DNA from 2 places in the Peribacillus sp. TH16 genome. Region 1 is predicted to be linked to the other one. Evidence: riboswitches for the same ligand, from Rfam matches in the RefSeq annotation. Region 1 holds a riboswitch; the other holds the start of a gene.
What was found. A riboswitch is a leader RNA that binds a small molecule or an ion and turns the genes downstream of it on or off. The one in region 1 is predicted to bind FMN.

Region 1 (15,982 bases):
TGTTTACCGTCTTCCTGCTCGACTGTTACAGATGCCCATTCATGTTCGTTCAAATGCAGCGCTGATTTATGATGATCAATCAGAAGCGCTTTGCCTCCATCTTCAACAAACTGTGAAATCGCTTTTTCATTATCTTCATCAACTGAAAGATCAGTAACCAGCAACGTATCCTCAATTTTGGCCTGCTCAAGAAATGCTGCTACATTCTGATTAAGTCTCCCGATTGAATTATAACTAACCACTACTTCTTCCCCGAATGCCAGCTTCGCTACAATACCGCATCCGACTCCATCTAAATCATTATGTGTAAAGAGATGGTACACACAAACCCCTCCTAAATACTAATATAATTACTTTTCCCTAAGATATGAATTTCAATTGCAATCTTTACAATTGTAGCATAATCATATCCGCATATTTTAACATGCTTCATTTACGAACAGCTTTTGTAATAAAATATTTTCATATCATACCTATAAAATTCTTTATTTCCCAGTATTTATTCGATTTATAAAGGTAAGATATTACTTTGGAATCGAGATATTTTCATGTATTCTAAGTGAATCCAGCACGCCACTGTCGAGAAAATGAAGTCCTTTACTACGGAAAGTGGAACGAGGACTAGTATAGAAGCAAGGAAATGGTCACCCTTGCTAAGAACATCATACCCTTGGTGAAAAGGCTAAACAGAAGGAGTACTAATGGATGAATGGATCAGCAAAATAAAGACATCCAAGCGGTTTTAGTAAAGATTGAAGACATATAACACAAACGAATTTATTTTCTCTGAATGCCTCAATTGAAGCTGCTAGAGCAGGTGAACACGCTTCTTCATTGAAGAAGTGGCGGCAAGCTTCAATGATTAGGATAATCTCATCAATAAAATAGCAAGAAATTTCCCGAACTTTGAAGAACTGCTTAATGGGTTGAAAAAGCTAGCTCAATCTGACAGGTAATTGTACATTCGCTACATTAAAAAGCCGCAGAAAAGAATTTTCTTCTCTGCGGCTTTTTTAATGTGTACCATTTACTGTTCAATCAATTTTCCAAGGTTCGCCATTTCAATAGCACTAACGGCTGCTTCATAGCCTTTGTTGCCTGACTTTGTTCCTGCACGTTCAATAGCCTGCTCGATATTTTCAGTAGTCAACAAACCGAAGATAACAGGTACGCCTGTATCCAGAGAAACTGCTGCCATGCCTTTAGCTGCTTCATTACACACATAATCATAATGAGAAGTGGCCCCCCTAATTACTGTTCCAAGGCCGATAACTGCATCATATTTGCCTGTGTTCACTAGTTTTTTCGCAATTAGCGGAAGTTCAAAAGCCCCTGGTACCCAAGCTATGTCAACATCATTCTCATCAACACCATGACGCTTAAGGCCATCCAATGCACCTCCTAAAAGCTTGCTTGTAATAAACTCATTAAATCTTCCTACCACGATGCCTACTTTCAAACCTGATCCGATTAATTGTGCTTCAATAATTTTCCCCATGTCCATATCCTCCTAATTTTAAAAAAATGCCAATTTTTTTCGTATTTTTATTTTTCAACCACTTATATCCTTCAAGCATTCGGAATATTTAATTCAAGTTCCTGTTTCTCATATATTTTTCTTTGTTGGAGATAACGAGTTAGCTTGGCAATCGTAATGAATTTAAGATCGAATTTTTCGGCGATAACTTCTAGATCAGATACTCGTGCCATTGACCCGTCTTCATTCATGATTTCACAAATAACACCTGCAGGAGCAGCCCCGCATAACTTTGCCAAATCTACGGATGCCTCCGTATGCCCTGCCCGTATTAACACGCCACCTTCTTTAGCGACAATCGGAAAAGTGTGACCAGGTCGTTGGAAGTCCCCAGCAACTGAATCTTCTTTAAGAAGCTCCAGAATGGTCAAGGATCTTTCAAATGCACTTATTCCTGTAGAAGTACTTTTATGATCGACACTAACTGTAAAAGCAGTTCCATGATGATCGGTATTTTCACCGACCATAGGATGCAAATTCAATTTTGCCGCCAGTTCTTCGGTAATGGTTGTACAAATCAAACCGCGTCCATGGGTCGCCATAAAATTAATCGCTTCAGGCGTTGCCTTTTCTGCCAATACAACAAAGTCACCTTCATTTTCACGGTCTTCATCATCGGATACGATTACTACTTTACCAGCTTTTAAGTCTTCGATCGCTTCTTCTATTGTATGGAACATCTTTTACACCGCCCTTTAATTAAAATCCGTGTTCTGCCAAAAACTCTAAATTCAGTCCTGGTTTTGAATCACTTTTTTTTATTTGATGTATAATATATTTCCCTATCATGTCATTTTCGATGTTAACGATATCGCCAGCTGCTTTCCGCCCCAATATTGTGTCTTGATGAGTCAGGGGAATCAGAGATACAGTAAGCAGGTTTCCCTCTATCCCGAAAATTGTCAAGCTCGTACCATCAATGGCAACTGACCCTTTTGGGATGCAAAATTTACTAAGTCCTTCTTCCAAATTGATCACATAATACACAGCATTTTCTTTTCGCTCTTTTTTTATTATCGTTCCCGTACCATCAATATGGCCTGAAACAAAATGACCGCCAAACCTGCCCTGTGCACTCATGGCACGTTCCAGATTCACAGGTGATCCTAGTTTTAACGTCCGGATTGAAGAAGCTTTGACCGTCTCTGGCATCACGTCGACAGTAAACAGACTTTGCGTGAAGGACGTTACGGTTAAGCAAACTCCGTTGACAGAAATACTGTCCCCCAGATGAACATCTTCGAGGATTTTCTCAGAACGAATCGCCAACTCCATGCTGCTTTTTCCTTTTTTCAAGGAATGGACGGTACCGATATCCTCAATGATTCCCGTAAACATGTTTTTCCCCCTTTTATAGAATATAAAAAACCCCTTAGATTGACCTAAGGAGTTAGCAGGAGAAATGAGTGAAAAATTGTATACCTAAAAAGCCTAAAATTTTCATTTTTGAAAAATTAGGCGCACGTATACACTTGGGTTCCACACGTCCTTCTCCCATCCAGACTATACTGTCGGCTTTGGAATCTCACCAAATCCTGCCTTTATCAGGCTCGCGGGCTTAGAATTTCTTCATCACCGCCGGTTGGGATTTTCACCCGACCCCGAAGGACTAAATTATTATGAATCTCTGAATATTTTATCACCTTAAAGTAAAGATGTAAAATTTCTAACCTTAAATGAACCATTAGTAACAAGAACTTACTATGTATAAGGAAGAATGTACATATTTTTCTTCAAAACCTCCTATGTGCTCAAAATGGTTAAATAAGTAAAATTAGTGTTCATTATTATTGAGCTTTTGATTAACTTGATTGTCATTTATACAAACATTAAAAAAGTGGAGCATGCCTCTTTCTACCTATTCCCTATTTCCATTTATTTAGGTTGGGTAAGCTTCACAGCCATCGCTGACATTTCTTACTATCTCACCTATATTAGCTGGAAAGGATTTGAGATATCTAATGTAACCTGGACGTTTGTCATGATGATTGCAGCAACAATCCTGGCCTTTGTCTTCGCAGTTAAAAACCGGGATTGGTGCTATCCGCTTGTCTTCGTCTGGGCGTTCATCGGCATTGGTGTACGGAACAGCACACTCTACCCGACAATCACCACTTTATCCTACATCCTGGCTGTTCTAATCCTTATCTTATCCTTCACCATTTTCATCAAAAAAAACCAGGAAATAGGGTCTGACTCCATCTAAAAGGCTTGCTGAAGATCGTGCCAGATGTCCTGCCAAGCTTCTAGGCCTACTGAGAGGCGGATAAGCTGGTCGCTGATACCCATTTGATGTCTGGATTCTTCAGGAACTGCCGAGTGAGTCATGGTAGCTGGATGCTGAATCAATGTTTCGGCATCTCCTAGGCTGACAGCTATTTTGATAAGTCTCAAGTTATTCAGGAATTTCTGGGCATCCTGCTTCGTACCTCGCAATTCAAAGGAGATAAGGCCTCCACCATGTTTCATCTGTTTTTCCATTATATAATGGGCCGGAGAACTAGTATCCCCTGGATAATATACATTCTTCACCTGGGGGTGCTGTTTCAGCTCCCGAAAGATTTCCCACGCATTGGCAGAGTGCCGGTCCATCCTAACTGGTAAAGTCTTTAACCCCCGCAGTAGTAGCCACGCATCAAACGGCGAAATAATTCCTCCGATATCTTTCTGAGTCGTTACCGCTACCTGATTGATAAACTCTTTCTTTCCAACTATAAGACCTGCAACGACGTCTCCATGTCCACAAAGATACTTCGTCGCACTATGAAGTACGACATCACAGCCATAGTCAAGAGGCTTCTGTAAATAAGGTGTCGAAAAAGTATTATCGACTACAACCGGTACATTGCATTCTTTCGCGACTTTCATGACCATTTGTAAATCAATCATTTTCATTGTCGGATTAATAGGGGTTTCCACATAGATGCAGGCTGTTTCTGGGCGGATCATCTTCCTTAACTGTTCCTCTGTATCCATATCACAAAAATCATGATTAATACGATATTTACTTTTCATCAACTGAAGGAGGCCAAACGTACAACCATATAATCCTTGTGAACACAAGATGTGGTCATCTGTTTTAGTTAATGCAAAAAGCACAGCCGATACCGCAGCCATCCCTGAGCTGAAAGCAAGCCCTGCTTCCCCGCCCTCCAATGCCGCAATCTTGTCTTCAAGCACCTGTACCGTTGGATTTCCAAGACGCGAATAAATATATCCATCTTCTAAACCGGCAAAACGTCTTTCTCCTTGCTCGGCCGTTTCGAAGGTAAATGTTGAGGTTTGAAACAGTGGTGTTGTTAAGCTTCCTAAATGCTCCTTCGAGTCATATCCTTCATGAATTACTGCCGTTTCAATATGCTTATATTTCTCTGCCATACCGTCTCCTCCTCACCAATGTCTATTTCTATCATATGTCAATACCCCATATAAAGGAAGCGTTTTCATTTGTGTTTTCCACTCATTATTAAACTCCTATCTTCAGCAAAATGCTATAATTTCACAATCATTCAATACTAATTTTCACTATTCATAGATAAGGATTTTTGGAGGGGAAACGATGAACAAAGTCATTTTTGGTTTACTTGTCATTTTAACGACTGCTTTAATGGGTTCGTCATTCGCTATCGGAAAAATAGGATTAGCTTATACTTCTCCCATGTTGCTTGCAGCCATAAGATTTATCCTTGCAGGTTTGATCATGGCCATAATTGTTAAACTCATCAAACGACCTCATCCAAGCAAGACCATAGACTGTGCTAAATTGGCTATCATCGGTTTATTCCAGACAGCTGGTGTCATGGGCTGCATCTTTGTAGGCCTTAGGACCATTTCAGCAGGGGAACTTTCGATTTTGACGTTTATGAATCCTTTATTAGTTATCATTTTTGGAACGCTCTTTTGTAAAACAAGATACGCCCCACAGCAATGGGCAGGGGTTTTCCTAGGATTTATCGGTGTCTTTATCACAATGGGGGCACATCTTGATTTAAAAACAGGAACCCTTCTCGGATTGATGTCAGCCATTTCCTGGTCCCTCGCCACCCTGTTGATGAAAAACTGGGGACACGCAATCGACACTTGGGTCATGTCAGCCTATCAAATGCTATGCGGAGGGTTACTGCTGCTAATTGGCTCTTATCTTTTTGAACAGCCCTTTTTCATAATCACAACGGCATCCATGCTCATTTTATTATGGCTAGCCATTATGGCTTCTATCGTACAATTTTCAATTTGGTTTTTCCTACTACAAAAAGGAGATTCCGCCAAAACGAGTGCCTTTCTATTTCTAGCTCCCTTTTTTGGCGTCTTATCTGGTTTCATCTTGCTAGATGAACCGATCCACTGGTACGTTGCGTTAGGTGGTTCACTCATCTTCGTAGGGATCTTTCTGGTTAACTGGACATCCCATCAAGTTGCGACAATAGAAAAGTCCATGTAGAGTGTTCTTCAAAATATACTCTAACTGTAGGAGGGAACAAGAAAATGAGTGGAGATGATACTCTATTGTTTATACACTTGTTCGTTATCCCATCAATAAGCGTTATGTGTTTTCGTAATATGGTTTCACTTTTGAAAAATCTAAAAGCAGGTAAAAGTATTCATAACCAAACGATTTTGGGAGCTGTTCTTTGTTATATTTTATTCATGACGTTAATGATTGGTTTAGAGGGTATGTATTAATACATCTGCCTAGTCTTGATAAAAAAAGTAGAGACAGCCTAAATGGCCATCTCTACATTCAAAAATTATTCTTCGACTACGATGTTTCCACCATAGAATGTTACTTTCGTTAACGGAATCTCAAGTTCACGTGCCATTTTTTTCAATTCTCGCTCTTCTCTTTCCGTTACAATTGAGATAACCGTGCCATTTGCACCCGCACGCCCTGTTCTCCCGGATCGATGAATATATTGGTCAATGTTTTCAGCCATATCAATATGAACGACGGCTGTCAGTCCTTTAATATCAAGTCCGCGAGCCGCCACATCTGTTGCCATCAACATCGGAGATTTACCTGAACGAAGCTTGCGCAGCGCTTTCTCACGGTCTACTTTATTAGATTCACCGTGAAGGACACCCATTTCAACGCCTTTATAACTCAACTTTTCATGTAAGACGCTCAGCTCTGCGATATCGTTTAAAAAGGCAAGAGCTTTCACATCTTTCAGCCTCGTGATTTTCTCAAGAATCTTGGACTTTTCCCGTCTCTCAACAACAAAGTAAAGATGGTCTACTTTTGACTCCATTTTTTCATGCTTATCGACCTTGATCATTTCTGGTTCGTTCATGAATCCACGAGCCACTTTTTCCGTTTCCTCTGGTAGAGTTGCAGAAAACACCATGATTTGGCGGTCTTTAAGCGTAGTTTTGATAATATTATTAATCGTTCCCATATGCTCGGGAATAATTAATTGGTCACCTTCATCGAGGACAATTGTTTTTACTTCGTGCATCTTCAATTTCTTTTGGGCAATCAATTCATAAATCCGTCCTGGTGTTCCAGCAATGACCTGTGGATGCTTCTTCAGTTTGTCCAACTGACGTTTTACATTAGCTCCACCGATGAATGCTGCACCTGAAATACCGCTTCCTTCTGACCAAATCCGAATTTCTTCATTAATCTGCATGACCAATTCACGTGATGACGCCAAAATTAAAGCTTGGGGAGATTTTTTATCAGGATCTATTTTTTCAAGCAATGGCAGTAAATAAGCAAGTGTCTTTCCTGTTCCCGTGGGTGATTCAGCCATGATGTCTTTTCCTTGTACAATTACAGGAATCGCTTTCGTTTGAATCGGAGTAAGTTGGCCGAAGCCAGATTTTTTCCAGGCCTCCTGGATAAATGGCTTTCTATCGTTCACTAATGCTGGTAATTCGCTCATATCGTTCTCCTTTAATAAAAAAACTTTTCATATACTCTATAGTACCATTTGTTAAAGCGTAGTAGCCAACGGAATCCGAATTGTAACCGTGGTTCCCTTATTTTTCTCACTTTCAAAATGCATCTCTCCGTCGAGGCGGTGAATAATCTTCTGGCAGATTGCAAGTCCGATTCCTGTGCCCCTTTCCTTCGTCGAATAAAAAGGTTCACCGATTCGTTTCAAGCGTTCAGGCACCATACCTACTCCATTATCACTCACACTGATTACAGCATGATCATCAATGACATCCAAGGATATGTCTATATTCCCATTATCACTAACCGCTTCAATGCTATTCTTGACAATATTAATGACCATCTGTTTAAGTTCGATGGAATCAGCCATAATATAAACCGGCTCGGCTTTTTTTACCTGATACCCCATCTCAATATTATTCAAATTCGTCTCTGCTTTCATTAACGTATATACTTGTTGTAAACAGTCACCAAGATCAATTTTACATAAAGCAACGTCCTGTTTTTTCCCGAGAACCAGCAGCTCACTCGAAATAATATTAATTCGATCAATTTCCTTTAACATGATATCAGAATGCATCGGGTTGACTTCTTTCGTCATATCCATTAACTGCACGAACCCTTTTAGCGATGTTAGCGGATTCCTTATCTCATGTGCGACGGCAGCAGCCAGATGTCCGATTACAGATAACTTTTCAGACATGATCATCAATTCCTCTTCTCGCCGCAATTCGGTAATATCCCTGACGATTGCATATACTCCAAGCATTTCCGTTTGAACAATAATTGGCAAAAAAGTTACACGAATTATCCGCTTTTCATCACTCATATTCTGGATGGTCGTTTCGAATTTAACAGCCTCTCCTTGAAGGGATTGTGTAAAGAAAACAGATACTTTTTCACTTTCATTCCAGTTGATGAGATGATTGGCATTCTTACCCTTCAAGTTGTCACTTTGGTGACCTAACAGCTTTTCAGCCTCCGGGTTAATTGAAACGACATTTCCTTCGAGGTTCAATTCAAGGACACAATCCGGATTATGCTTGAACAGCGACTGATATTGCTCATCCTTAAGATTAAATTCCTGTTGGGAGCGCAACATTTTCCCAGTCCAATATCGGATTATAATATATAAAAAAATCCCGGTAATGAAAATGAACATCCACCCTTTGGAATGCTGAAACATCGCATATGTCTGGACATCTTCTTTTGCCTGGGTCATCGAGAAGGAATCTGTAATGATAATCCATAAGACCCCAATGATTATATATATAATAGCTACTTTAATTGCAATTTTATGAGACTGGTTCATTTTATATCCTTTGTAGTTGTTTTTGGTTTATTATACCCAAACCACTCAAAAAAAGTCCTCATGTTTTACACATAAGGACTTTACGGATATTGTACCATATATTTTGGTTATTTATCATATAAAAAACGCCGCCCATTTGATTGAGCAGCGTCAATAATCAAGAGAGATTTTTTACAGCTTGATTGAAATCCTCTTCTATCTCTTTAGAAGGTTTGGCTGATAACAGGCTAAAAAACACGACTGCTATTGTACCAGCAATAAATCCAGGGATGATTTCATAGACTTCAGCAAATTTATCAATCATTTCCCACACGATCACGGTTGCGGTACCCACAATCATTCCTGCTAGCGCGCCCCATTTCGTCATCCGTTTCCAGTAAAGACTTAACAGAATGACCGGTCCAAATGCTGCTCCAAACCCAGCCCAGGCATAACCGACCAATTTAAGAATCGTACCACTAGGGTTGAAAGCTAAAATAAGGGCAATAGCAGATATCGCTAATACACCAAATCGTCCAACCAGCACTAATTCCTTATCCGATGCATTCGGGCGAATAAACTGCTTATAGAAATCATCAGTCAGCGCACTTGCCGATACTAACAGTTGAGATGCAATCGTACTCATGACCGCGGCTAAAATCGCTGCTAATAAGAAGCCTGTAATTAAAGAAGGAAATAGTTCTTTAGCCAGAATGATGAAGACAGACTCGGCATTTTTTTCCCCTAGAGGTCCGCTTGTCAGATTAAAATAAGCGATTCCGACCAAGCCCGTAAACATCGCTCCTACGATAGCGAAAATCATCCAGCCCATACCGATTCGTCGTGCGCTTTTCAATTCTTTCACAGATGAAATCGCCATGAATCGTACGATGATATGAGGCTGACCAAAATAACCAAGACCCCATGCTAGCAACGATATAATACCAATAGTTGAAGTTCCTTCAAAAGCATGTAATAAATTCGGATTAATCGATTTTATTTCATTAATAGTAGGATCCCAGCCGCCAATATTTACAATCGTGACAACAGGGACTAAAATTAAGGCAATGAACATGATCGTACCTTGTACAAAATCCGTCCAGCTAACCGCAAGGAAACCGCCAAATAATGTATAAAGAATAACAACACTCGCTGTCAGCCAGATGCCCCAGCGGTAATCCATATTAAAAGCAGTTCGGAAAAGCTCCCCACCTGCTACCATACCTGAAGAGGTGTAAAAGGTGAAAAAGATTAAGATGACTAAGGCTGATACCACTTTTAATATTCGAGAACTATCTTTAAACCGATTTCCCAAAAAGTCCGGTATCGTAATCGAATTGTCGGCCACTTCCGTATATGTCCGAAGTCGTGGCGCTACAAATAACCAATTTAAATAAGACCCTGCACACAGGCCGACAACAATCCACCCGGCACTTAAGCCGCTTATGTACATCGCACCAGGAAGACCCATTAACAGCCATCCGCTCATATCGGAAGCCCCTGCACTTAATGCGGTTACAGCCGGGCCCAAGTTGCGGCCTCCAAGCATATAATCGGTTAAGTTGGCAGTTCTTCGATAAGCTAAATAACCAATTAATAGCATACCTGCCATATATATTCCAATAGATATTATTACTCCATAATCCAAAAATATATCCTCCTATTACTTATTCATTTTGTGATAAAAAAGGTTCATTTTTATCTTGTAAGCTTATCAGAAAAAAATCATATGTTAAGAAGTTCTTGCAACTATCTACTATTTCACATTCAATAATAATTAAGATATAAATAGATTATCGATGCAAGATATAAGATTAGATAATAAGGAGGAATAACGCCATGCAACCCTATATCAATCAACCAGATGGAGTCTTTCCCTCAGTTTGCTCTCTTGATTGTCCTGATCAATGCGGCTTACTTTTGCACAAAAAAGATGGGAAAATCATTAAGGTGCAAGGAGACCCTAACCATCCTGTTACTAAAGGAAATATTTGCAACAAAGTCCGAAACATGACAGCTCGCATATATGACCCCAAACGTCTTCAGCAGCCATTAAAGCGGATCGGCTCAAAAGGAGAAGGGAATTTTGTTCCAATCAGCTGGGAGGAAGCCATTGACACAATCACTTCAACATGGAAAAACTTAATTGAACAGCATGGCCCAGAAAGCATCCTTCCTTACAGCTTTTATGGAAACATGGGAAACCTCAGTGCAGAAGGAATGGATCGTCGGTTCTTTCATAAGCTCGGGGCAAGCAGACTTGAACGTTCCATTTGTAACGCGGCCGGTTCTGTTGGATATAACTATACGATGGGTGGTTCGTTCGGCATCGACCCGGAAGAAACGATTCAAACAAAGCTTTTTATCCTGTGGGGCATTAACGCTGTGAGCACAAATATGCACCAAGTAACAATTGCCCAGCAGGCCCGAAAAAACGGGGCAAAAGTTGTGGTCATTGACGTACATAAAAACCAAACTGGAAAGTGGGCCGATTGGTTCATTCCTATTCTGCCCGGAACAGATAGTGCTCTCGCTCTCGGTTTAATGCATATTTTATATGCTGAAAATCTAGTCGACCAACCTTTCTTAGATGAATACACTGTGGGCTCAGCTGAATTGTGCGAGCATGTCCGCCAATATGACCCTGCCACCGTCTCAGCGATTACTGGTGTTCCGATTGATGATCTATATGAGTTAGCACGAATGTACGGTAGCACGACTCCTTCATTCATTCGAATAGGCAACGGTCTGCAGCACCATGATAATGGCGGCATGGCCGTACGGACCATCGCCTGCCTTCCTGCACTTACCGGTCAATGGCTTTCGAAGGGCGGTGGCGCGATAAAGGGGAATTCAGGATACCTGGCTTTTAATACAAACGCCCTAAGACGTCCTGACCTTTTGAAGGATAAAACAACACGTATCATTAATATGAACCAAATCGGTCAAGCCCTTTTAGAAAAAGAAAACCCGATTCTTTCCTTATTTATATACAGTTCCAATCCAGCCCTTGTCGCTCCGAATGCGAATAAAGTGCAGGAAGGTCTGATGAGAGAAAATCTATTTACTGTGGTCCATGATTTATTCTTAACCGAAACGGCAATGTATGCTGACATCGTCCTGCCTGCTGCTTCATCTTATGAAACGGAGGATTTTTATAATTCATACTGGCATAATTACGTCCAAATACAAAAACCTGTAGTGGAAAAGTATGGAGAGTCGAAATCAAATGTCGAATTATTCAAACTGTTAGCCCGGGGTATGGGCTTTGAAGAACCAGCTTTTAGAGATTCAGAGGATGATATGATACGCCAGGCACTCAATTTTCCAGATAACCCGTATTTAGAAGGAATCACTTATGAATCCCTTTCAGAAAGTCAATTTGTCAAAGCCAAGATGAGTCCGCTGTTCCCGGGTAAACTGCAGACACCGAGCGGCAAAATCGAACTCTATTCTGAACAGATGAAGAAGCATGGATACGAACCGCTACCAACGTATATGCCAATCGTCAAAGACAGTGACCTGCCATTTTTATTCATACCAGCACCTAATCACAATTTCTTGAATTCAACTTTTTCCAATAACGAAAAACATATCTCTATGGAAAAAGAACCGAAACTACACATGAATACGGCAGATGCCCTAAAATTAGGAATAGATACAGGAGATATGGTCCGTATCTGGAACGAGCGCGGTGAATGTGTGCTAACTGCTGCTCCCGGGGAAAATGTGTTAGCCGGTGTTCTTGTCAGCCAAGGCTTATGGCAGAACACACCTGAAACAAAGCAACATATCAATGCCCTTACTCCAGACAGGGTGGCAGATATGGGAAATGGCGCCGTTTTCTTTTCAGGCCGGGTTGATCTTTTAAAACTGTGAAATTATAGTCGTATCGGATTTGATTGATTATCATGATTTATACTCATTACTGAAAAGTGTCTATTATTCATTTTATTTTGAGTGCATTTTTTAAAATATGTTCGATTTCTGGAGTTTATCTACGATTCTGGAGTTATATTTACGTTTCTAGAATTTCATTTCCACAAAAAGGCTGTTCCTTAAGGAACAGCCTTTTCATCTAGCTATTTTTACTCTTCATCAAACCATCCTGTTGGTTGAATATCCAAGTTGTTATTAATTTGCTTCACTTCTGTGTAAGCCTCGTATCCGAAAGTACCTAGCTCACGGCCATTTCCGCTTTGTTTGAAGCCACCCCAAGGAGCTTCGTTATATGTTGGGTGATAAGAATTTATCCACGTGATACCAGCACGTACTTTTTTGATTACACGGTACGCCTTAGCGATATCATTCGTAAACACCGCTCCAGCTAAACCATATTTCGTGTCATTGGCCAGTCGAAGAGCTTCTGCCTCGTCCTTGAACTTTTGAACAACAAGTACTGGTCCAAAAATTTCTTCCTGCACGATACGCATTTCAGGTGTTGTATCAACAAAAATCGTTGGTTCAACAAAGTACCCATTTTCCAAGCCCTCTCCTTTAATCCGGTTCCCACCAACGATTAATTTGGCTCCTTCTTCTTTTCCAATTTCGATATACGATAAAATTTTGTTCATATGGGCTTCAGAAACGACTGGTCCCATATGAGTTTTTTCATCAGAACCTGACCCCACTTTAATTTGTTTCGCTTTCGCGGTAAGACTTGCAATAAATTGATCATAAATGGACTCTTCCAAAAGTAATCGAGAGCCCGCTGAACATACTTGTCCTTGGTTACAGAATATCCCGAATAAAGCGTAATCAACAGCAGTCTCAAAGTCAGAGTCTGCAAATACGATATTAGGGGATTTCCCACCAAGCTCCAAAGTCACTTTTTTCAAATTCCCTAACGATGCTTCCATGATTTTACGGCCTGTTGCTGTTCCGCCTGTAAAGGCCACTTTATCGATTTCCTCATGTTCAGCAATGGCCTGTCCGACAACTGGTCCTGCCCCTAATACTAGGTTTGCGACACCTTTGGGTACTCCGACCTCTTCCAAGATTTCGAATAGTTTAACAGCCGTTACTGGTGTTACTTCTGATGGTTTGAAAACGACGGAATTTCCTGCAGCTAGCGCCGGAGCCAATTTCCAGGCTGACATCAACAAAGGGAAGTTCCAAGGAATGATTTGCCCGCAAACACCGATTGGTTCCCGGACGACCATTGCTTGCTGACCGTCAGGCACCTCATACGTCTGTCCTGTCGGTTTAGTAGCTAACCCTGCATAATATCTAAAACAGGCTGCTGCATCATCTATATCAAAACGAGCTTCGCGCAATGGTTTTCCATTATCCAACGTTTCCAAAGCAGCTAGTTCTTCAGCTTTTTCTTCTAATTTATCGGCAATTTTGAATAAAAGTCTGGCTCTCTCCACTGCCGGAGTTCCCCACCAGCCTCCTTCATAGAAAGCATATTTAGCTGCCTCAACCGCTGCATCTACATCCTTCTGTGTTCCTTCTGCAGCTGTAGCAATAACTTCTCCCGTAGCCGGATTCAATACATCCCTTTTTTCACCCGAAGTCGAACTCACCCATTCCCCATTGATAAACATCTTTAAGTCTAGTGCTTCCGTTCCTTCTTTTTGTGTGTTATTTTGTAAAGTTTCCTGCATTTTAATTCCTCCTCGGTTTTAAGTTATCTACCTATATACAAGATATAAGCAAGATTCATGCCAGTTTGGAATATTAGGTAAATCGCATTTTCTTTCTCTTCCCTGTCCCATATAAATTCAATCGTGAATTATCTATTCATTTTTGCATAATAACTTCAGTCAATCTTCTCTACTTTCGCCACAACCTCTTTATTTCTATTAAAAGAATCATAAAAAATATATGTAGAAGAAATATATTTTCTCAAAAATAAAGAGATGAGCAGCTGCTCATCTCCATACTTTTTCATTATTAATTCCGATTAAAAATGACCAGCTTCATTTCCGTCATTTCTTCAATCGCATACTTTAACCCTTCACGGCCCATCCCGCTTTTTTTGACTCCGCCATATGGCATGTTGTCGACGCGATATGTTGGGATATCATTTATGATAACGCCACCGACTTCCAGTTTTTCAGCTGCAGTAAGGGCCAAATTGATATTGTCTGTATAAACCCCTGCCTGCAAGCCAAATTCGGAATCATTGACCAAATCAATTGCTTCTTCAACCGACGACACCTTATTGATCAAAACAATAGGAGCAAAGACTTCCTGACAGGATACCTTAAGCTTCGCATCCACTTCCAGTAAGACAGTAGGATGCAGGATATTCCCTTCAGATTTACCTCCTGCTGCAACAACGGCACCGTACTGTTTTGCTTCACTGATCCAGTCCAGACTGCGTTCTACATCACCAGCGCTTATTAACGCTGAGACATCCACTGCCGGGTCCAAAGAATCGCCGAGTATTAGTCCCTTCGTTGCCTCAGAGAATTTTTCTACAAACTCGTCATACACCTCTTCATGAACATATGCTCGTTGTAAGGAAATACAGACTTGCCCTTGAAAAGCAAATGCTGCCGTTACACAGCGTGGGACAATCTTATCAATATCAATCCCTTTATCCACAATAACCGCTGCATTGGAACCAAGTTCAAGACTCACTTTCTTCAAGCCTGCCTTGTTACGGATACCGATTCCTACAGCAGGGCTTCCGGTGAATGAAATGCTCTTCACCCGTGAATCAGTCACTAATTTATCACCAATTACCGAACCGCTTCCCGTAATCAGATTAAACGCTCCATCAGGAAGATCTGTTTCTGCTAATAGCTCAGCTAACAATAGCGATGATAGTGGCGTTTGGCTCGCAGGTTTCAAGACAATCGGGTTTCCAGCAGCAATGGCTGGTCCGACTTTATGAGCTACCAGGTTCATCGGGAAATTAAAAGGAGTAATTGCACCCACTACGCCAATTGGCTCGCGTACGGTGTAACCAATTCTACCTTCCCCGTCAGCTGTCGCATCCATCGTTAATGTTTCTCCATGAATCCTCTTTGCTTCTTCTGCTGCAAATTTATATGTGGCAATCGTCCGAGAGACTTCTCCTATCGCTGTTTTAATCGGCTTCGCTGCCTCTTTAGCAATAATTTCAGCTGCCTCATCTTTACGGCTTTCCAAAAGAGTTGCAAGCTTTTCAAGAATGGCAGCCCGTTTATGACTTGGCAGAGCAGCCATTGCTTTTCTAGCTTGATAAGCTGAGTCTATCGCCAACTCAACCTCTTCAGGGGTAGCAGCCGGAATCTCCGCTAAAACCTCCCCGCTATAGGGA
Region 2 (15,982 bases), on a different contig from region 1:
CGATAGTGAACCGGTAAAAAAGGACAAGGCAGTAGCCCTTGCTCCTGCAATTTACCCAGGCAATCTGAAAAATAAATCGACAATTACCATGGGTGTGCCAGATAATCAACAGAATTTTGTCATCCCGATTTCAATTGTTGTCAATCGTTATGATGAATCGGATACTCTAAATCAGTTAGTTAATCAAATGTCGGATATCAATGAGGAACAATATGGTCTCTCTGACTATTTCCCGCTTGATATTGAGATTACCCAAGGAACCGAAATGAATACTGCTCATATTGAGCTACATGAAGACAGCCAGTTATTGGATGAGGATATCCTCTTTCTTCATACGATGGAAGAGACGCTGTCCTATCTTAATATAGAGAAGATGACCTTTGCTACAGATGGAAAGCAAGGTGCAAGGTTTGCCCATGCAGGATTTTTAAAGGAAGCAGATATACCTCAACAAAAAAAACGCACATTTCTACTTTATCAAAGTGATGAATCCTCACCAAAGTTTCTTGTACCAAGTAATATGGATTATCAAGACTTTGAGGAGGCACTTCAGGCAGGAAAAGAGGAGCCAGACATAGAGGGGATATCTTCTGCTATCCCCGATGATTTAATTTGGGAAAAAATAAGTTCAGATGGAGATCTTGTGACTATTCAATTAGCAGAACAAGCGGCAATTGAAAATAGTGAGGATTCTCTTCAAGCTTTAGAAGCTATTCTCTTTATTGCAAAGGAATTTGGCTTTAACAGAGTAAAGTTTGAAAATGCTCCAATTGAAAAAGTTGGCAATCTAAATCTAACAGAAGACATAGTAGTACCCAAAGCCCCTAACCAAGTGAATTGAAGGGAGGAAGTTGTCAAAAGAAGAGGGAGCTGGGCTATATAAAACATCTTGATAATGGTTGCTGAGTATCTAAAATCTCGTAGAAAAAAGAATGTGCCCGCATTAAGGGCACATTCTTTTTTTCTTATAATGAAATGAGAGCCATGAATGTAATTTCTTCTGTTTCCTTTAAAAATTGCTTCATGTTATCACTTAATGGTTTATCAAAACTTAAAACCATGATAGCTTCTCCGCCAGCTTCTTTTCGACCTACCTGCATGGTTGCAATATTCACTTCATGATCACCAAGTATCTTACCTACATTACCAATTACACCAGGTTTATCGGTGTGTTGGATATATAGTAAATTTTCTTCCGGATGGAAGTCGATTTTGAAGCCATTCAAATTTACAATACGAGAACCATAATTTTCAATGTAAGTGCCACTGATTGTTAGTTCACGGTTATCACCTTTTACTTTAAGGCTGATCAGGTTAGAATATCCTAAAGAGTCTGCAGAGATTTTTTCGCCAACGGTAATACCGCGCTCTTTTGCAATCAGCAAGGCATTCACTTCATTGACCGAAGCGTCAACTCTTGATTTAAAGAAGCCTGATATTAAACTTTTTGTCAAAATCGCTGTATCAAAGTCCAATGATTCTCCCGCATATGTAACGGAAATCTCTTGGATGCCTTCTTTCATACATTGAGATGCAATTGATCCCATTTGCTGTACGAGTTGATAAAATGGCTGAACCTTTTCAAACACTTCTTTAGAAATGGCTGGAAGGTTGATAGAACTTGAAACTGGATTTCCCTCAAAATAAGTCAGCACTTCTTGTGCAACCTGTACTGCAACATTTAATTGAGCTTCTTTTGTAGAAGCACCTAAATGAGGTGTAGCAATGACATTATCAAGTTCAAGTAGCTTATGGCCAAGCGGAGGTTCTTCAACGAAAACGTCCAACGCTGCGCCTGCTACATGCCCTTTAACAATCATTTCATATAAATCATCTTCGTCAAGAATTCCGCCACGGGCACAATTTAATACATAAACACCCTTTTTACAGGTAAGTAGTTTTTCTTTATTTATTAATCCTCTAGTTTCATTCGTCAGAGGTGTATGAACAGTAATAATGTCTGCTTTAGGAAGTAACTCATCTAACGGCAGGGAAATGACAGACATTTTTTTTGCACGATCAGCAGTTAAGAATGGGTCAAATACAATGACTTCCATACCAAAAACTTTTGCGCGTTTGGCGATTTCTCCTCCGATACGTCCAAAACCCACTATACCTAATGTTTTACCGCGTAGTTCTGTTCCAGTATAAGAAGAACGTTTCCACTCCCCATTCTTCAGAGATGCATATGCTTGCGGAATGTGGCGCATTAGTGAAGCCATCATTGCAAATGTATGTTCAGCTGTTGAAATGGTATTGCCATCAGGTGCATTAACGACGACAATCCCACGTTTAGTCGCAGCAGGGATGTCAATATTATCAACGCCGACACCAGCTCGTGCAATAATTTTCAACTGTGGCATACGGTTCATTAAATCTTCCGTAACTTTTGTTGCGCTTCTAACAAGTATTGCATCAATCTCAGCAAGTTCGTTTGATGCTTCTTCTACTGTCTTTTGAATAAGAAGGATATTGGATGCCTCTGATAGCGGTCCGAGTCCTTCGGGTTTGATGGCATCTGCTACTAAAATCCGATACACGTGTAAACACCTTCCTAAGGGAAAAATTATCTTAAATTTCAGTTAATTTTACAATTGAAATGCCGAATATGTCAATTTGGCATTTATTAATGTAAGCGCTTAAAATAATTATTATTAAGTGAAATAATTGTATAAGTCCGCAATAATAATGGATTTATCATCTATTGTTTGAAAAAGAACAATTATTTTAAATAATCTTAAAATTGATATAATCGTCAATATAATTTTTGTTTTAATACATTGATATGTAAGAAATTATGGTGGCCATGAAAAATGAATATCTTCATATAAACTTTCAAATTAAAAAAAACTATTCAAAAAAAGGAAAGTCATATATAATGGAATTTGTAAAATAAAATTTTATAGGTCTATCTTCGGGGCGGGGTGTAATTCCCCACCGGCGGTGATGAAGAAATAATTCTTCTAAGCCCGCGAGCCTTACGGGGCAGGATTTGGTGTGATTCCAAAGCCGACAGTATAGTCTGGATGGGAGAAGATGGAGGTTCCTGATTGCGTTCAAACAGTCATTTACTGAACGTTTGTTTGATGAAACCTTTAATTTATCCCTTTAATTCAGTCGGAATTAAAGGGTTTTTTATTGAACATCAACATGATGAAGGAGCACTAACCTCTTTTTCGGGTAGATCAGAAAAAGAAGGAGAGAGAACTATGAAAAAGAACAAAGTGAATAAAATGGTCACACTGGCAATGTTGGGAAGCATTTCATATCTATTGATGCTTTTGAATTTTCCGTTTCCAGGATTTCCACCTTTTCTGAATGTTGATTTTAGTGACATTCCAGCACTGATGGCAGCATTGATTTTCGGTCCGATGGCTGGAATTCTAGTTGAATTTCTTAAAAACCTATTGGATTTAGTCATGACAGGGACAATGACTGCTGTACCTGTGGGGCATATCGCTAACTTTATAGCAGGAATACTGTTCGTCTTGCCAACTTACTATGTATTTAAAAAAATCAATTCAAAAAAAGGGATGACTTTCGCTTTACTTGCTGGTACAGTTACCATGGCGGTAGTTATGAGTGTTTTAAACTATTATGTCTTTTTACCGGCATATACCTTCTTTATGGGATGGGATGCAATGTCGGCACCCGAGTCAAGGAAGTTCGTAACGACTGCAATCTTACCTTTCAATGTGATTAAAGGCGTGCTTATCACTTCTGTATTCATGTTGTTGTTTATTAAATTACAGACATGGATCAATAAGCAAGTATTATATAAAAATGCTTAATGGCATTAACTATAGAAACACAAAAAACCGGATATTTATGTCCGGTTTTTTGTCTGTTTAATTTGGTTAGTAGGGGAAGGGACATAAGTAGCAAAAAAAAAGCCATTTTCGATTGAAAATGGCTTGTACCTTTATTCGAATTTTAGTGCATCCCCGTCAAATGCCTCGTCAGCAACTTTAATAGAATCTGTTGGACATCCTTCAAATGCGTCCATCATGTCATCTATAAGTACATCTGGAATTTCAACGATACCTTCGTTATCGTCAAGGGTAACAAATGCAATCCCTTCGTCATCATAATCATATATATCCGGTGCTGCTGCTCCGCAAGCTCCACAAGCGATACATGTTTCTTTATCAACAATTGTAAATTTAGCCATGAATATAACCCCTCCTAAGTTGATTAACAACTGATAATCTTTTTATTTCAGATTATTATCTCTTTCCTATTGTAAGACCGAATGCCAAACTTTTCAATAGAAATTGTATTGATACTAACTATTATGATGTGGAATGTCAATGATAAATATAGAAAATATTATTTTGATCTTTGCTTTCCTTCGTCATTTAGCCACAATTTCTTATGGTATTTATCATTAAAAACGGCGATTTTTGCAGTTTTTTGATACAATAGGTGTAATTGGTTAATTGAAACAAGGATGTGAGTCCCATGAATAATTATCTACAGGTAATCATTCTATATGCAATAAAAAAATTTCAAGGCGAACGTTCTATTTATGCTATTTATCATATGCTACAGGGCAAAAAGTCGTCACAGACAATCCAGGATGCCCACTTATTCGGGTTAACGAATATATTTGGGACAATACCTCGTTTTACCCGACAACAATTAAATCAAAACATTCAACTATTTCATGAGCATAATTTCATTGAGATAACCGATAAAACCGATGCTTATATAATTAGTGGGCAAGGCGGGAGAAAGTTAACCGATTATTTGAAGAAGAATCCTTTTCCAACATCCTTAAATGGCTGGAAATATCAAAATATCACCCCGATATTCTGGGGGAGATTAAACTTACTCATACAAACTATATCCCATATTGTCCACAATGAAAGACGTTTTTATCCTATACAACGAAACCCCAAAATCCAATGTTTTGTAAAGGAATTCTTACAAAACAATCGCCAGGACCGAGGGTTGATTGCGCAGCATCTTTATGAAGAACTGATATCGTTATTAGAGCTGCAAAGTAATTTAAAACGAGATATTTTTATTTTGAAATTAACAGGGGTAAACAGGATTGGACTTACGTTTGAACAGATTGCGAAAAGGAAAGATGTAGAAGAAGAGTATGTGCGCTTTACATTTCTTGACTCGTTACATCAAATGCTTGCGGAAATAGAACAGGTAACAGATTACCCTATTTTGGCATCCTTATTCAGTGATTGGCAAAGGAGTGGCAATCCTCATTTGACTCATTCTACACAAACGACATTGCGATATATTCAAGCAGGTAAAACTTTGTTTGAAATAGCAGAAATCCGCCGTTTAAAAGTCAACACCATTGAAGATCATCTTGTTGAAATTGTCTTATCGGATAAAAGCTTTCCAATTGCTGAATATGTATCCCATGAGGCTGAAAGGAAAATCATCGCTGCAATTAAGGAACTCAATACCAAGCAGCTAAAGGCAATCAAACAGGAAGTTGATAATAAACAGATTAGTTTTTTCCAAATAAGGCTTGTACTTGCGAAATTGGGTGATGGATGATGAATTTAGAGCATGTTTTAAAAGAAAAATTTGGATTTGATAAATTCCGTCCAGGACAAAAAGAAGTGATTGAATCATTGATGTCTGGCTGTCATACTTTAGCGATGTTGCCAACGGGGTCAGGTAAGTCATTGTGTTATCAGTTGCCTGCTTACCTTTTGAATAAGACGACCTTAATAGTTTCTCCGTTATTATCTTTAATGCAGGATCAGGCAGATCAGCTCAAAATGAGAGGTGAAAAAAGTGTATTAACCCTTAATTCTTTTTTGACGTTAAATCAAAAAAGGGAGGCTTTCGATCGCTTACATATGTATCGGTTTATTTTTTTATCTCCTGAAATGCTTAGCCTTGAGGGTGTGATAAAGTCTTTAAAGACCTTAGACATAGGTTTGTTTGTCATTGATGAAGCACACTGTATCTCACAATGGGGGTATGATTTTCGACCTGATTATTTGAATTTAGGAGAAGTTAGACGTGAGTTGAACAATCCACTAACGCTCGCCTTAACGGCAACTGCAACAAAAGAAGTGCGGAAAGATATCATTGGAAAACTCAATATCAATCAAGCTAAAGAAACTGTATCATCTGTAGATAGGGATAATATTGCCATACTTGCTGAGAGACTATTCAGCTACGAAGAAAAGCTATTCCGTGTTCTGGAGCTTGTCAGAAAATTCACGGGGAGTGGCATTATTTATTTTTCATCTAAAAAGGTGGCAGAAGCCGTCACTGGATTTTTACAGGAAAACGGGGTAGATAGCGTCAATTTTTATCATGGCGGCATGGATCAGGAACAAAGAATGCTTATTCAGCAGCAATTCATTTCTGGCCAATTAAAAATAATATGCGCAACGAGTGCTTTTGGTATGGGTGTAAATAAATCGGATGTCAGATATGTTATCCATTTTCATATGCCCTCTACAATGGAATCTTATTTGCAGGAAATAGGTAGGGCGGGGCGTGATCGGAAACAAAGTGTAGCAGTCTTATTATATAGTGAAGGAGATGAAGGGCTTCCCCTTCATTTGATGGAACAACAATTGCCGACCGATTTGCAAATAGAGGGTGTTTGTTCCTTCCTGAGTGAAGCAAAAAAGATAGGAGCAAATTTGACTCTTTCTGAAAAAGAACAGCTGTCTCAATCTTTTTCCTTAAATGATATTCAGCTTCGTTTTTTTACACAGTTTCTTACAGGAAATCAAGATCCTTTACAGCATATGGCAGAGATGAAAGAGTATTGTCAAAAGAGAAAGTCCCGGAATCAGGAAAAATTGCATAGATTTCTCAATTGGATATATGCTCAGGAGTGTCGCCGTTTGGGAATTCTGAATTACTTTGATGAAAAGCAGCAAAAGTTGAATCCTTTCTGCTGCGACTTCTGTGGAATGGATGCGAATAAGATGATCGATTTATTGCCCGCAGTGAAGGTAGAACAAGTTAATTCTTATACCACTTGGAAACAGGAATTGGCTTTTATATTATTAAAGAAGGAAAATTGGGATGAAAAATAAGCAAGCTGAATTAATAAAACAGCTAACAGATAAGCAGTTGCTATATAATTTGTTTCTTACACAAATTATTCTCTTAACGTTAGCCTTTTTTTAGGTATTATTTTATTTAATGATCGTTCTACTTTTTTCGACTTATTTATCTTTAATGACCTTAATATATTGTTATTTGGTATCCCTGCAGGAATTATAGTCGTTCTATTTGATCTATTTATGATGAGAGTGACGCCATCATCCTATCAAGATGATGGTGGGATTAACGAACGCATTTTCAGTAGTCTGTCTTACTCGATGATTTTTGTTGTTGCTTTAGTGGTAGCAATAAGTGAGGAATTATTATTTCGTGGAGTGTTACAAACTCATCTTGGTTTACTATGGACGAGTATTATTTTTGCGGCGGTTCATTATCGCTATTTATTTAATTGGTTTTTATTTTTAAATGTTTTGGTTTTGAGCTTCTTTATCGGGTTTCTGTTTGAATGGACAAATAATTTACTGGTGACGATCACGGCCCATTTTTTGATTGACTTTATCCTTGGAGTATTAATCAGGAGGAAACAAGCAAAGCGGGTTGAGCAAGAAAGGGGGTGACCTATATGAATGATGTAAAAAAGAATGGGAAAGCCAAAGATCAGGCTGGTGAACTTGGGACGCGAGTCGAACGTCAGAAGGCGAAGTCATCTCTGCCAAAGCGTAGCCAAGTCCATCAGAATAAAAAGAAAAAAAGTAAAGTGAAGATTAAGTTTCCGATGATTAAGTTATTATCGTTGTTTTTTATCTTGCTTCCGATTGGATTTTACAGTCTTAATACATATCTTCAAGAAAAACCTGAACGTGGTACAAGAAGTGATCAAGTAGTGAACTATAATGAAAATGAAGACGCTGATAAAGAAACGATACCAACTACAGCAACTGCAGATGATTTAAAAGATAATGATTTGGAGAAAGAAGAAAAAAATTCAGCCAAGTCTGAAGCAGAGAAGAAGAAAGATAAAGAAAAGCAGAAGGCTGAAGAAAAGGAACAAGCAAAGAAAAAGGCTGAAGTAAAAGCTAAAGCGCAGCAAGAAGCTGAAGAAAAGGCTAAGGCAAAGCAAATAGCTGAAGAAAAAGCTAAAGCAAAGCAAATAGCTGAAGAAAAGGCTAAGGCAAAGCAAATAGCTGAGGAAAAAGCCAAGGCAAAGCAAATAGCTGAAGAAAAAGCCAAGAAAGAAGCAGCAGAAGACAAAAAAACAACGGAAAGAGCACCAGTCAAGCCAAATAAGGATGAATATAAGGTTGTCTTACATACTGTTAAAGCGGAAGAAACATTATTCCGAATTTCCATGAATTACTACAAATCACAGGAAGGAATTGCTCTAATTAAGGATTGGAACGGACTGAATGGCAATGAAATTTCCAAGGGTCAGGTTTTAAAAATTCCAATAAAGAAATAGAAATAATAATGAACACTCTGTCTTTTGAGGCAGGGTGTTTTTTACTTTCATACAGTTTTTGTTTGTTCCGCAAAGAGGCTAATCATGCCTAGTTATTTATCATTTTTTTCTGGACAATCTCATATTATGACTTAAAGGGTAGTTATGAGGGGGAAGGAAAATGGAATCTACAATTATTTTATTGGATGAAAAAACGGATCAAGCAACAAAGCAAATGCTGCAGAACGTTGTAGATCGAAAAAAAAAGTTCGAGGCTCTAAAAAAGAAACATCTTCATAGTTTATGGGCAACAATGATTATTGCTGCTCTTTTTTTGATTTATCTTTATTTTTATATTGTAGTTCCTTATTCCTATTCTTTTTTTAAGATGTTTAGTGTTTTTGTTGACCATTTCAGCCATTTTCTTTTTTAGCAGCAGCATTTGGGTTATATGGATATATGATATTAATTAAAAAGAAGCTTGATAAAGCTGAGAAGGAGTTTCAGTTGCTTCGTTGCGAAATCATTAATAAAAGTAAGCAGCTGTGGGAAAAAGAGGATGAATGGAAAAGTCGCCATAAGGTTTTTGAAATGATGAAGAAGAACTATGATATAAACTTATATCATGAAAATAAATGATTATTCGCTTTAAGAATATTTAATTGCGGGTAATATGGTTTTATGGTTATATGAAGGTAACTCTTGCCATTTGTAGAGAAAGAAGGTTTTACGGAAGATGTTATTGGTATGTGGATTATTTTTAGGCTTAATTCTGCTGTTATTTGCTACTGTTATACATATGTGGCGTACGGCAAATCAGGATAGGATAATTTTTCAAGACTTATATTTCAACGACTTTCCTGAAGGATTTGGCGATGTTCGGATTTTTTTTATATCTGATCTTCATCGACGGATCGTGTCGGATAAATTGATTGAGGAAGCCCGCGGTAAATCAGATATGGTAATTATCGGTGGTGACATCAGAGAAAGTGGGGTTCCTCTGGAGAGAGTTGAACAAAATATTTTGAAATTAAAAGTACTTGGTCCCCTTTATTTTGTTTGGGGAAATAATGATTACGAAGGAGACTTTCATGAGCTAGATGCATCACTTCTGAAGCATGGTGTGAAAATTCTGGATAATACAGCCGTTTCTTTTGAGTCCCAAAAAGGGGAGAAGTTTGCTCTCTTAGGTATTGATGATATATCAGAAGAAAGAGATAGGCTTGACCTTGCTCTATCAGATTGCGGGAATGAGCCATTCCGGATTTTGGTCAGTCATAACCCGCTAGTTAAAAAACAATTAACACCAGAACATCATATAAGACTTGTCCTATCAGGTCACACCCATGGAGGACAGATTCGGATATTCGGGCATGGGCCATATCAGATCGGTAGTATAAAAAAAGAGGGTGACTGCTTGTACATGACGAGCAATGGTTATGGGACAAGCGCAGTGCCATTAAGACTTGAAGCGAAGCCAGAAACTCACCTTTTTACGCTAAAAAGAGGAAAACATACGCAAATTGGCGAAGCCGTGGAAAAGACCTATTAAGCTGCCTTCTTAAACAAGCATATCGAAATTTTACAGAGTTGAAAGAATCCACTATAATTTCAACAAATGAATGTTCTGTTATTGGAGGCTTTGTAAAACCATGCAAGAAGGTAAATATAATATTAAGGCAGTTTCAAAACTGCTAGGTATTCAGTCGGGTACGTTGAGGGCATGGGAAAGGCGCTATCAATTTATTGAACCTGTCAGAAATGATTCAGGTCACCGGCTGTATACAGAGAAACATCTTCAAACCCTCAAATGGCTAATCAATAAAACAAATCAGGGCTTCACAATCAGTCAGGCCGTTTCACTTCTCGAAACTAGCACTGTAGCGACTGATGTTAATGAAACGAAACGATATAATGAGCAATCTATAAAGTTAGCGGACGAGCTACTTGAAGCTCTCATAAGCTTCAATGAAAATAAGGCTCAAATGCTGATCAGCCAAGCTTTCAGTATGTATACGATTGAACATACTGTTGTTGATGTGATTGGTGCCATACTTGTTCAGATTGGCGATAAGTGGGAAAGAGGAGAAATTACTTCTGCTCATGAACATTTTGCATCTAACATTCTAAAGTCCAGAATTAGTTCCGTAATGCATATGATTCCAACCAGTGAATTTCTTCCTAAAGCTCTTACTGTTTGTGCCCCCGGTGAAAAACATGAATTCGGCCTGTTGATTTTTACAATCTTTTTAAAGCGAAAAGGATATGAAACGGTCTATTTGGGAGAATCCATCGCCGACAAGGATCTTTTTACCGTTTTAAAAATCATAAGACCATCCTACTTATTTATGTCTTGTTCACTTAATGAAAACCTCGTAGGAACCTTAAGACTTGTCGAAGAATTAAGCCGGGATTTTCCTGATTTGAAGGTTGGTCTTGGAGGAGAGGCACTGAACCATGTATCGGATGAAATCCGAACCTCCTTCAGCAGAGTTTTAATCGGTGGATCTCAATCGGATTGGGAGGAATGGTTGAAAATTTAGAGGTTAGTGTTTGATAAATAATGGATATGCACCCTGAGACCAAGGCTTCATATGATGTATGAAGATGGTAACCAGGGGGCATTTTTTTATGAAGCTGGAGCGATTAACTAATAATAAAATCAAGATTTTTTTGACCCTTGATGATTTAATTGATAGAGGAATAACAAAAGAAGATATTTTAGGGAATTCTTTAAAAGTCCACAAGTTATTTCAGGATATGGTGGAGGAAGCGTGTGAAGAACTCAGCTTTAAAATGAGTGGTTCCATTGCAATCGAGATTTTTTCCCTGCCTGCTCAGGGGTTGATTATCATTGTAACGAAGGAAGAAGAAGAGTTATTAACAGAAGAAGAAGAGTTCCTGGATTTGCAAGTGAAAATTGATGACTTCCCCCATATTTTGTATGTTTTCAATGAGTTTGAAGATATCGTTCAATTATCTCATAGATTGTCATATCATGGCTTGCTTAATAGCACTCTTTATCATTATGAGGGAAGATACTATTTACTGATTGAGAATGTAAAAGATACGACTTATGACACGGTCATCTCCTTAGCGGCTGAGTATGGCCATGCTTCAACACTTACGCTATACCGCATCAACGAATATGGAACATGCATCATTGAGAAAGAAGCCATACATGTATTAATCTCACATTTTAATTAGTTGAAAAAGAGGGAGACAGGGCAGACACATATTGAACATTCCAATGTGGTTTGCCTTATTAGTCTCAAATTCCCTGTTTAAGATAAAGTATAGGAAAAGAAGCAAGAAAACCCATGGTATGATAACGTTTTCATTTTTTGAATATTTCCAACTTTTAAATTCCCATTTTTACTCTTGCATAAATATAACGAAGGTGTATACTAGCACTTGAAGAGGACTATTTGTAAATTATAATCTAAATATATGGATGAGATTTTCTAGGAGGTACTATTGATGGAATCGGCAAAAGGTAATGGCCCTGTAAATGAGGAAGAAAAACACGACGTATTGAGGTCTACCCAGACTGTTATACATAAAGCGTTAGACAAGCTGGGTTATCCTGAAGAGGTATACGAGCTCTTGAAGGAACCTTTACGTTTATTAACCGTGAAGATGCCAATACGTATGGATGATGGTTCAGTTAAAATTTTCACGGGTTACAGGGCACAGCATAATGATGCTGTTGGACCAACAAAAGGTGGCATCCGTTTTCACCCTAATGTGACGGAACGAGAAGTAAAGGCATTGTCCATTTGGATGAGTTTGAAATGTGGTATCGTTGATTTGCCTTATGGCGGAGGTAAAGGCGGAATCGTTTGTGATCCTCGTAATATGTCCTTCCGTGAGCTGGAAAGACTAAGCCGGGGCTATGTCCGTGCTATCAGTCAAATCGTAGGGCCGACAAAAGATATCCCGGCACCTGATGTATTTACTAATTCCCAGATCATGGCGTGGATGATGGATGAATATAGCCGTATGGATGAATTCAACTCACCAGGATTCATTACGGGTAAACCGCTTGTACTTGGTGGTTCTCATGGCCGTGAGTCAGCAACTGCAAAAGGTGTAACTATCTGTATAAATGAAGCTGCGAAAAAGCGCGGAATTGATATTAAAGGGGCACGAGTTGTTATTCAAGGATTTGGTAACGCTGGTAGTTTCTTAGCTAAATTCATGCACGATGCAGGTGCTAAGGTGATTGGAATTTCAGACGCCTATGGTGCTCTGCATGATCCTGAAGGCTTGGATATCGACTATCTTCTAGATCGTAGAGACAGTTTCGGAACCGTGACTAAATTGTTTAAAAGCACAATCTCAAATAAAGAGCTGCTTGAATTGGATTGCGATATTTTAGTTCCGGCTGCTATTGAAAATCAAATTACGGAAGAAAATGCTGCAGATATTAAAGCTTCTATCGTTGTCGAGGCAGCAAATGGTCCAACAACAATTGAAGCGACACAAATCTTAACGGATCGTGGCATATTACTTGTACCTGATGTCCTGGCTTCTGCTGGCGGAGTTACCGTTTCTTACTTCGAATGGGTGCAAAATAATCAAGGATATTACTGGTCTGAAGAAGAAGTGGACGAAAAACTTGAAAAAATCCTTGTGAAATCTTTTAATAATATTTACGAGCTTGCACAGTCCAGACGAGTTGATATGCGTCTTGCCGCTTATATGATTGGTGTAAGAAAAATGGCTGAAGCTTCACGCTTCCGTGGCTGGATCTAATAGGTTCAAAGCTTGGATTGTAAAGGAATAAATGCGTTCATTGCATTATCATTGAAAAGATTTGTAAAAACTCCTATCATGTACTGATAGGAGTTTTTATTTTTTTTTAGAGAACGAATTACATAGTGTGTAGGAAGGCAGTGGAATAGAAATGAATTATGAAGAAGTAATTATCATAGGTGGAGGTCCATGTGGATTGGCTGCTGCAATTGCCCTGAAGGAAGTGGGGATACAGTCTCTAATCATTGAAAAAGGCAATGTGGTGGATTCCATATACCGGTATCCAACACATCAAACCTTTTTTAGTTCAAGTGAAAAATTGGAGATTGGTGACACGGCTTTTATTACGGAAAACCGTAAGCCTGTCCGTAATCAGGCACTTGCCTATTATAGGGAGGTAGCTAGAAGGAAAGAACTGCGTGTGAATAAGTTCGAAAAAGTGGAAAAAGTGGAAAAACAGGATAATGGTAAATTTTTAGTCCGGACATCAAAAGGCGACTATACAGCTTTGCGAGTCATCGTATCGACCGGTTATTATGATCATCCTAATTATATGTGTATTCCCGGTGAACAGCTTCCTAAAGTGTTTCATTATTTCAAGGAGGGTCATCCGTACTTTAACTGTGATGTTACAGTCATCGGTGGTAAAAACTCAAGTGTAGATGCAGCGCTGGAGTTGGTCAAGTCAGGGGCAAGAGTTACAGTTCTGTATAGAGGCTCAGAATTCTCTTCAAAAATTAAACCATGGATTCTCCCTGAATTTGAATCATTAGTCCGTAATGGGACAATTATGATGGAATTTAATGCGGTTATTGACGAGATCACAGAGGAGAGTGTCATTTATCACGTAGGTAACGAGGAAAAGGTTATTAAAAATGATTTTGTGTTTGCAATGACTGGATATCATCCAGATCATTCATTTTTAGCATCAATGGGCATCAAAATTGACGAGGTTACAGGAAGGCCTACTTATAATGAGGAAACGATGGAGACGAACATTGAAGGTATCTATATTGCTGGAGTTCTAGCAGCCGGAAATAATGCGAATGAAATCTTCATTGAAAATGGTCGGTTTCATGGAGGCTTGATTGCATACCATTTGGCTGTTAAGGAAAAGTAATTTTTATTACAGGAGCTGAAAGTATGGAGAAAATATCATTAATAACAACAGGTGGAACAATCGCCAGTAAAGAAACCACGAATGGTATGTTGGCTTCTGGTGCGTTAAGCGGGATAGAATTAGCATCACTTTGCAAACTACCAAACCATATTGAAATGAAAGTTGTAGACCTTTTCCGGATTTCTAGTATGTCCATGGGTTTTGGGAAAATGGAAAAACTTAAACGTGCAATTCAAAAAGAATTGGAGGATCCAGATGTTACTGGAATTGTCGTAACACACGGTACGGATACATTAGAAGAAACGGCTTATTTCTTGGATGTTACGATTAAGGATCAACGCCCAATTGTTTTAACTGGTTCTCAGCGATCTCCTAAAGATGTTGGAACTGATGTGTATTCGAATTTAAGAAATTCAATATTATGCGCGGCGAGTGAGTTGCTTTATGACGTTGGTGTGGTTGTTGTTTTTAATGAAAGAATCTATTCAGCAAAATATGTAAAAAAAGTACATGCTTCCAATTTGCAAGGATTTGAATCTTTTGGCTATGGGTATTTAGGTATTATTGATAACGATATCGTTAGCATATATCAAAAACCACTACATCGGGAGTGCTTTGATATCCATCATCGTATCCCTAGGGTGGATATCATCAAGTGCCATACTGGCGCTGATGGCCTTTTTATAGAAGCTTCGGTCAAAAAAGGCGCTAAGGGTATCGTGCTCGAAGGTGTTGGCAGGGGACAGGTTACACCGGAAATGATTCCTGCCATCCAAGAGGCAATCGATAATGGTGTTACTATCGTCATGACAACAAGTGCGGAAGAAGGAAAAGTATATCCAGCTTATGATTATGAAGGTAGCGCATTTGATCTAAAACAACGTGGAGTAATATTAGGTGCTGATTATGACAGCAAGAAAGCAAGAATTAAGTTAGCGGTCGTTCTAGCCAGTGAACACACCGTAGATGAAAAATTCTTTAAGTACTGAGGAATTAAAAAATGTAGAAAGACTTTGATTCTTAGATTTAGTTTTTCTGCATTCCGTGGTACGATTAATAAAAAGAAAAAGAAAAGAGGGTCAGCTTATGCTGGTCATGTTGTCAGCAGCTATTGCGCCAGGGTTGGCGCTGCTCAGCTATTTCTATTTGAAAGATCAATATGAAACCGAACCCATTTCGGTTGTCATCAAAACTTTTCTCTTCGGTGTATTCCTTGTTCTGCCGATTATGTTTATCCAATATGTGCTGGAAACGGAACATATTTTAAATACCGATTTTGCTAATGCTTTTTTATGGGCTGCATTGCTTGAAGAATTTTTCAAGTGGTTCATACTCATATATGTAATATATCAACATATAGCCTTTGATGAGCCATATGATGGAATCGTCTATGGTGCAGCAGTCTCCCTTGGATTTGCCACAATGGAAAATATATTGTATTTGCTGGCCAATGGAGTAGAACATGCTTTTATCAGAGCTATTCTCCCTGTATCAAGTCACGCTTTATTCGGTGTAATCATGGGGTACTATTTGGGCAAGGCGAAATTTTCTACTTCGAATAATAGGTTCTATTTATTCTTGGCACTTGTCATACCAATCTTGCTACATGGGGTTTATGACTATATTTTAATATCACAAAAATTTTGGGTGTATTTTAT

Region 2: linked by a shared signal. The riboswitch ahead of JFV29_RS18360 (ECF transporter S component) and the one ahead of ribE (riboflavin synthase) in region 1 are both predicted to bind FMN.

What each region holds. Positions count from the first base shown of each region.
Region 1 covers NZ_JAEKEM010000002.1:2,166,775-2,182,756, forward strand. The annotation lists gene JFV29_RS10440 (DHH family phosphoesterase) at 1-323, opposite strand, end outside; gene ribH (6,7-dimethyl-8-ribityllumazine synthase) at 1,028-1,498, opposite strand; partial or broken gene ribB (3,4-dihydroxy-2-butanone-4-phosphate synthase) at 1,579-2,217, opposite strand; gene ribE (riboflavin synthase) at 2,237-2,875, opposite strand; FMN riboswitch at 3,020-3,150, opposite strand; gene JFV29_RS10460 (hypothetical protein) at 3,315-3,743, shown strand; gene megL (methionine gamma-lyase) at 3,740-4,915, opposite strand; gene JFV29_RS10470 (DMT family transporter) at 5,097-5,978, shown strand; gene JFV29_RS10475 (hypothetical protein) at 6,023-6,220, shown strand; gene JFV29_RS10480 (DEAD/DEAH box helicase) at 6,286-7,422, opposite strand; gene JFV29_RS10485 (ATP-binding protein) at 7,474-8,748, opposite strand; gene putP (sodium/proline symporter PutP) at 8,906-10,375, opposite strand; gene JFV29_RS10495 (molybdopterin oxidoreductase family protein) at 10,567-12,606, shown strand; gene JFV29_RS10500 (aldehyde dehydrogenase family protein) at 12,816-14,336, opposite strand; gene JFV29_RS30990 (hypothetical protein) at 14,492-14,623, opposite strand; gene JFV29_RS10505 (aldehyde dehydrogenase family protein) at 14,626-15,982, opposite strand, start outside.
Region 2 covers NZ_JAEKEM010000009.1:896,840-912,821, reverse strand. The annotation lists gene JFV29_RS18370 (hypothetical protein) at 1-841, shown strand, start outside; gene serA (phosphoglycerate dehydrogenase) at 966-2,540, opposite strand; FMN riboswitch at 2,907-3,042, shown strand; gene JFV29_RS18360 (ECF transporter S component) at 3,210-3,791, shown strand; gene JFV29_RS18355 (ferredoxin) at 3,923-4,171, opposite strand; gene JFV29_RS18350 (helix-turn-helix domain-containing protein) at 4,462-5,526, shown strand; gene JFV29_RS18345 (RecQ family ATP-dependent DNA helicase) at 5,526-7,037, shown strand; gene JFV29_RS31475 (CPBP family intramembrane glutamic endopeptidase) at 7,248-7,625, shown strand; gene JFV29_RS18335 (LysM peptidoglycan-binding domain-containing protein) at 7,631-8,467, shown strand; partial or broken gene JFV29_RS31755 (YpbF family protein) at 8,628-9,085, shown strand; gene JFV29_RS18325 (metallophosphoesterase) at 9,183-9,998, shown strand; gene JFV29_RS18320 (MerR family transcriptional regulator) at 10,099-10,989, shown strand; gene JFV29_RS18315 (genetic competence negative regulator) at 11,078-11,653, shown strand; gene JFV29_RS18310 (Glu/Leu/Phe/Val family dehydrogenase) at 11,927-13,204, shown strand; gene JFV29_RS18305 (YpdA family putative bacillithiol disulfide reductase) at 13,356-14,324, shown strand; gene JFV29_RS18300 (asparaginase) at 14,348-15,313, shown strand; gene prsW (glutamic-type intramembrane protease PrsW) at 15,411-15,982, shown strand, end outside.